2 regions of the Paraburkholderia hayleyella genome follow, and region 2 is predicted to be linked to the other one. Evidence: predicted binding sites of a transcription regulator. Region 2 holds the regulator's gene; the other holds the start of a gene.
What was found. Region 2 encodes FliA, which starts transcription of late flagellar genes. Its sites were predicted from a motif close to CTAAAGTTTNNNNNNNNNNNGCCGNTA; they were not measured.
Positions count from the first base shown of each region.

Region 1: GH657_RS05605 (DUF4088 family protein) is a predicted target of FliA. The motif match lies at 1,884-1,910, and genes of this name have one in related genera.

Region 1 is NZ_QPES01000001.1:1,227,118-1,230,526, reverse strand. It holds gene GH657_RS05620 (CreA family protein) at 181-660, shown strand; gene GH657_RS05615 (AzlC family ABC transporter permease) at 793-1,464, shown strand; gene GH657_RS05610 (AzlD domain-containing protein) at 1,461-1,784, shown strand; gene GH657_RS05605 (DUF4088 family protein) at 2,007-2,762, shown strand; gene GH657_RS05600 (hypothetical protein) at 2,893-3,243, opposite strand.
Region 2 is NZ_QPES01000001.1:388,353-391,761, reverse strand. It holds gene GH657_RS01760 (flagella synthesis protein FlgN) at 1-182, shown strand, start outside; gene GH657_RS01755 (TolB family protein) at 363-1,493, shown strand; gene GH657_RS01750 (RNA polymerase sigma factor FliA) at 1,548-2,279, opposite strand; gene GH657_RS01745 (P-loop NTPase) at 2,317-3,222, opposite strand; gene flhF (flagellar biosynthesis GTPase FlhF) at 3,215-3,409, opposite strand, start outside.

The DNA of each region.
Region 1 (3,409 bases), 840 kb from region 2:
CTGTGTTGGCTGTGTTGGCTGGGTTAAGTGATAAAGCAAACTGTTTTTTTTGCTTCCGTCAAAGACAACGCCGAAGCCCTTCAGATTTTTTTAAATCCTGTAAAGCGCTACGCCATCCGGCACACATGTCAAACAACGTCATCGCTGGTATACGATGACGCTTTTCCTTCCGACATCCCGATGAAAGCCCCCCTGTTCCGCCTGTCGCTTGCCGTAGCCGCCACAGCCTTTACGCTTTCCTTCGCCCACAGCGAAGAACTCGCCAGCGTCAACACGCATTTCCGCGTCATGGGTTCCGACCGCGTCGTGGTCGAAGCCTACGATGATCCGCTCGTCACAGGCGTCACCTGCTATGTCTCACGGGCGCGCACGGGTGGCGTCAAGGGCACGCTCGGCATCGCAGAAGATCCGACCGAGGCATCGCTGGCCTGCCGCCAGGTCGGGCCCCTGAGCTTCGCCGGGCCACTTCGGCAACAGTCGGTGGTGTTCTCCGAACGCATGTCGCTGATCTTCAAGACACTGCATGTCGTGCGGGTGGTGGATACCAAACGGAATACCCTGGTTTATCTGACCTATAGCGACCGTGTGATCAGCGGCAGCGCAAAAAATAGCGTCAGCGCCGTGCCTGTTCCGGCGGCCACGCCCATTCCATTGAAGTAACCCGGCACAAGCACCACGGGTCGTGCCGGCCCCCTCTTTTTGCCCACTTTTTGCTCAGGAACACATCCCTTGGCCTCCCCCTCACCCAGCCGCTGGCATGAATTCACTGCAGGTGCGCGCGATACGATTCCGATGATCGTCGGCGCGGCGCCATTCGGCATGATCTTCGGCACGCTCGTCGCCTCCGGGCCGCTGCATCTCTGGCAAGGACAGTTGATGTCGCTTGCGGTGTTCGCCGGGTCCGCCCAGTTCATCGCGCTCGGCCTGATTGCCAGTCATGCCAGCTTCGCCGTGATTCTCGCCACCACCCTGGTCATCAATCTGCGTCACGTGCTCTACAGCGCAACCCTGTCGCCGTATGTCTCGCATCTGCCGCTGCGCTGGCGCTGGGTACTCGGCGGGCTGCTGACCGATGAGGTTTTCGCCGTGGCGTGGGCTCATTACCGGCGACATCCACCCGGCCCTGTCAGCCCGTACTATTTTCTCGGCTCCGGCGTTTCGATGTATGTGAACTGGCAAATCTGGACGCTGGCGGGCCTTCTGTTTGGTGCCGCATTTCCGGGGCTGCAATCGCTCGGGCTCGACTTTGCCATGGTGGCCACCTTTATCGCCATCGTCGTGCCACAGCTCGTCGCGCTGCGCTATCTGGCGGCTGCCGCGACGGCGGGCGTGCTGGCATTTTGCTGGCAGGGCTGGCCTTACAAGCTCGGCTTGCTCGGCGCGGTGCTAGCAGGTGTGATCGTTGGGGTGGTGCTGTCCTGGCGGCACCCCGCCCAAGCTCCAGCAACGGAGTCTGCACCATGAACTATGTGTTGTTGATTCTCGGCATGGCGCTGATCACCTGGCTGGTTCGCGCGGCGGTATTCGTGCTAGGTGAGCGCCTGGTATTTCCTCCACTGCTGCGCACCGCGCTCAGTTTCGTGCCCGTCACCGTGCTGACGGCAATCATCGTCCCGATGACGGTTGCCCCGCATGGCGCAGAAGCGGAACTCACCTGGCGCAATCCGCAGCTTGTCGGTGCGCTGGCGGCGGTGCTGGTCAGCGCATTGACACGCCGCCCGCTGCTGACCATCGCGCTGGGGCTGGCGGTGTTTTTCGCGTGGCAAGGCCTGGTTCTGCGCTAATCGACCAGCAACGAAGCGATGCGGAGGGCCAGACCGCGCAACAAGAGGCTGACAAGAGACCGACAAGAGACCGACAAGAGGCTGGCCCCACATGCCGCGTTCAAGTTTCACGGCCTCCCGCCGATATATCGTTGAAGGCTGTCCTCTGGGCCGGGCCTGACGCAGGAACCATAGGCACGCGCAGGCCCAGGCCGCAAGCCACGACCACCGGGAACCAAGTTCATGGGCCAGATCACCCTTTCACTTAAAGACGAGATCATCAAGTCGCTGCGCCGGGACTTCGAGGCTTTTGTCCGGGTATCGCTCAAGCTCGATCCGCAATTCGCCACCCCTTCCTTCGAAGATTTTCTACGCGCCAAACTGCTCGACAACATGGTGCCGCTGACCGAGCACGCCGTGCAACACATGCTCCAGAACGGCCACTATGCCTGGGCCAAGCGCACGCTCGAAAAAGAGTTTCCGGACGTCGTCACCATCCTGATGCGCCAGGCGGGTGAATTTGGCTTTGGTTTCGCCGCTCGTCCGGAGTGGACGCCGGAGATGCTGGCTCAACAGTGCCACGCATGGGCCGCGGCGATCGTCAACGAAGCGCAGGCCGATGGCACGCTTGTCGAGCCGCTTGCCGCCCAGATCCGGCAATCGGTGCAAGACATTCAGGTACTGGAAGAAAACATGCAAACGCCGGCATGGCGTCTCACGGAAGCGCTGCGGCAACGGGTATACGAAGCGAAGGTCGCATGCGAAACCAGTGTGGGCAGCACCGCCCGCGAAAAACTGGGCGAACTGCGCGGGCTACTGCGGCTTGGCGTATCGCATGGTTTGTTTCAGAAGCAGGAAGCGCAGCAAGTCATGGAATATCTGCGGCTACTGAAACCCGAAATTTTTATCGAAGAGCCCTACGACGTGTTCACCAGGCTCGCGGCGTGGCTGCGCCAGCTTTTCACCGCACCGGCGCCCGCGAAGACGCCTGGCACTTGATTCTTCGTCCTGCGCCCTGCGTCATTGACCCGGCGCCACCCAAAACAGTGGCCCGGGCCAACACGGCACCGGGCCAACCCACTACGTTTGTTGCCTATTGACTGCAGCAGCGCGTTCCAGCCAGCGCGGCTTATTGCACGCCAGGCGCGGTTTGCGCCGGTACCTGGTCAGGTACCGCTTGCATCTGTTCCTTCATTTCGCTGGTTGCCGCTTTTTTCTCGATTTTGCGGTGTTGCTGGGCCTTGTGTACCTGCTGCTTGTAATGATCTTTCGAGATTTTTTTCGAGGCCTTGTATTCAGCGTTGGCCTGCGCATCCGCATCGCGCTTTTGCACCAGCGGATCGGTTGATCCCGGCGCGACCACCGACTGCGGCGCGGGCGTCACGCCAGGCTGAGCCGGGGCGGCCGTCTGAGCGAAAACAGCCGTGGTAGCGAACACGGTCAGGGCAGTGCCAATCAGCAGCGAGCGAATCTGAGTCATGGGAATCCTCTCTATGTTGTAGGGCGCAGGCAGCCAATCTGGCGCAAATGCATGAATCGATGAAAACGTTTGCGCCAGATTGGCCGCCTGGCCTAAGGCCAAGCCTGCGGCGGGATGCAGCAGGCCCCCTAGAGACTAACCGTTCGCCGGCGAAGTTCATAGAAAA
Region 2 (3,409 bases):
TGGGTGCACTCTGGCCGCGAATGAAAGAAGCCATCGAACAGGCCCGCGGATTAAACCTTGTCAATGGCGCGCTGATCGCCACTCGCATGGACTACAACGCCCGCGCGCTAGCCGCGCTGCAAGTGGTCCGGCCCGAGCCCACGACGCTTTACGGCCCCGACGGCCGCATCCCGGCGAAATGACATCGCACTGACATCGCACGCCGAGCGAGCGTAAACCCGATTGATTGCCGCAAAACGGAACCTTTTCACGCGATTTGTTACAGCAGTCACGGAGCATGAGCACAACGCCTCACGCGCAGTGATCACTACATAGCCGCCCATGCCACTCAGCGCGTCAGCGGACAGATCAGGTGAAGAGAAATGAAAAGACGAAATTTTTTGGCGTGGGCGGGGTTATCAACGCTGGCGGCATGCGGCGGTGAAGTCGATACGCCCTCGACGAATGGCAATAGCGGCAACGGCAACAACGGTGGCAATAATGGCGGCAATAACGGTGGCAATAATGGCAATGGAGGCAATCCTCCGATAGTCACTTTTCCGGCCGTGAATTTCCTGACCACCGACACCAGCAAGATCGATTACCGTCCCGCCATCAATGCGACGGGTGAGGTTGTGATTTTCGAGCGCTCCGAGGCTAGCGGCGGGCCGACCCAGCTATACCAGCTCAACCACCTCGATGCAGCGGCTACGCCCGTGCGCTTTTTACTCGATGCCCACGCCCCGGATATGCAGCAAACGCGTCCGGCATGGTGCTGGCGCACCAACGAAGTAGCCTTCAGCGGCATGAAAAACGGCGATGCGATTCACGTCTGGATTGTCGATGCCAATGGCGTCACGACGCGTCAGCTCAACGGCACGGAAGGCTACGACTACCCACAATGGAGTCTCGATGGCAGTTTGCTGGTCGCGGAAAATAGCGGGCCCGCTGCCACGCACAAGCCCTGCAACACCGTTTTCGATCGCACCGGCGCGACAGCCGCGCTTGATATCAGCGGCACGAGTGCGAGCACAGGGGCTCCACTGTATGGCGGCATGCCGGCCATCGGGCCCAATGATTTGCCGCAAATTGTTTTTGCCGGACAGCCCATCGTGGATAACTGGTCAAGTCCCGGCAATCCGTCGAGCCATTACAACCAGGACGCAAACTACATTTTCATCAACAAGTATGAAAATGGCACTTACGTGAGCTCGCCACTCGAAACCGCAGCCTCGCTCAGCGCGTACTCTTCGGCGCACGAAGGCCGGGCTCCGGCCTGGTCGCCCGATGGCCGCACGATCGTTTTCGAATCGGGCCGAGGCGGCAAGGGCTATGCGCTCTATCTCTACAACATCGAAAAAGGCACCGTCACCCAGGTGACGGACCCCGCTCTCGGCGAAGCGCAACACGCGAAGTTTTTCCCGGATGGCAAACGGCTGATCTTCTGCATGGCACATCCGAATCACGCGCAAACCACCGGCATTGCCTGGGTAGATATCTCGATGCTGCTGTAAAACACCGTGCTGTCCCGAGCGGCTGCGCTCAGGCAGGCACTCAGGCAGCCACGCTCAAGCAGCCGCACTCACCCAGGCCACCTCGCGCAGCCGGGCGCGCAAACGCGCAACCGCCTGACTATGCAACTGGCACACGCGCGATTCGCTCACTTCCATCACCGCGCCAATTTCCCGCAGGTTCATACCGCGTTCGTAATAGAGCGACATCAGGAGCTTCTCGCGCTCCGGCAAGCGCTCGATCGCTTCCACCAGCGCCTCGCGCAAGCTCTCGTCGAGCAATGCCGAAAGCGGATCGGCCCGGTCCACGCAATGACGGTCCAAAAACGGCTCATCTTCAGCGGAGCGGTCGAAGTCCTCGTAATAGATCAACTGGCTGCCATGCAATTCCTGCAAAAGCGTCTGGTATTCATCCAGCGGCATCTTCAGGTGATCGGCGATTTCACTTTCGCTCGCGGCACGTCCCGCATGCTGTTCGACCTTTTGCACCGCCCGTTCGACTTCGCGCGAAGTGCGCCGCAAGCTGCGTGGCAGCCAATCGCTACTGCGCAACTCGTCGAGCATCGCGCCACGAATCCGCTGGCTGGCGTAAGTTTCGAACTGCGCGCCCTGGTCTTCCTTGTAACGGGTCGCCGCATCAAGCAACCCGATCATCCCCGCCTGAATCAGATCGTCCAGATCAACACTCGCCGGCATGCGCGCGACCAGTTGCAAGCCCAGCCGACGCACAAGGGGTGCGTACTGAGTTAGAACATCAGCCTGGGAAATTTTTCCCTGAGCGTTGTACATCGTGCTCCCCTTCCCCTGGTTCGTATGCCGCGCGGCCTCAGGCGTGCCGCGCGAGCGGTTGCCCAGCGTGCCGTGGCGGGCTCACGGCAATCTCTGCGTGATGCCTATGAGGCAAAAGTGACGTCTCGCGTTGCGGCCAGTGCATCAAGATGGCCGCCAGCTGACGCAGCGCAGCGGCGGCCAGCGTCGACGGAAACGCCTCCACAAGACAACGCGATAACGCCAGAGCCCGTGCGATCTGCGTATCGTTCATGATGTGGCCGGCATCTCCCAGCGCGATGCCGAGATAGCGGCCCGCCACAGCCGCGAGATTACGGAAAGCGGTTTGCGCGTTGCTTGCGCGCTGCACGTGATTGGCCAGCACCCGGAACTGGGCGAGCCCATGCACGTAGTGCAAACGCTTCAGGCAAGCATAGGTTTCGGTGATCTCAGCGGCTGTTACGCGTGTGACAAGCATCACGTCATGCGCTTGCAATGCCAGCCCGGACAGCGAGCCGTGCGCGTCGAGCCGGGCGTCAATCAGCACGATATCGGCCGCCCCATTCAGCAAGGCGTCGTAACGTGGCGCCATGGCTGCCGCAGATGCATCGGGCTCACCCGTCATGCCCCTCATGCCCGTCATGCAATGAGGCGCCGCCAGCACCGCAAAGCCCAGCGCATGGCGTGCCGCAGCCTGCTCCAAGGCGGCTTCGCCATTCAGCACGGCATTCGCCTGGCCCACACCGCGCAAGCCTCCAAGCATCGCGCTCACCGATAACCCGCCCACGCTCTCATCAAGCACCAGCACATCCTTGCCCTGGAGCGCGAGCGCCGCCGCCAGATTGACGACAACCGTCGTGCTCCCTGCACCCGCTGTTGCACTGACCACCGCGAGAACGCGCGAGCGGCTATGGGCCAGCATCCGGCGCAATCCTTCAGCCTGGTCCGCGACGTATTTATCCAAAGCGAACCTCGCGCAAATCGGCTCCTGCGCGCGCGGCAGGCTCGGAGAGCAACCCGGGAAAATCATCGTCCTCAGGAACGAACGGCGAGTGCGCACGCGGCACACAAAATGCACTTTTCAGCAAAAAGGAGCACGTTGCGACATACAGGTTTTCCGGTACTTTTTGTCCAGTCGAGACGTAATGCAC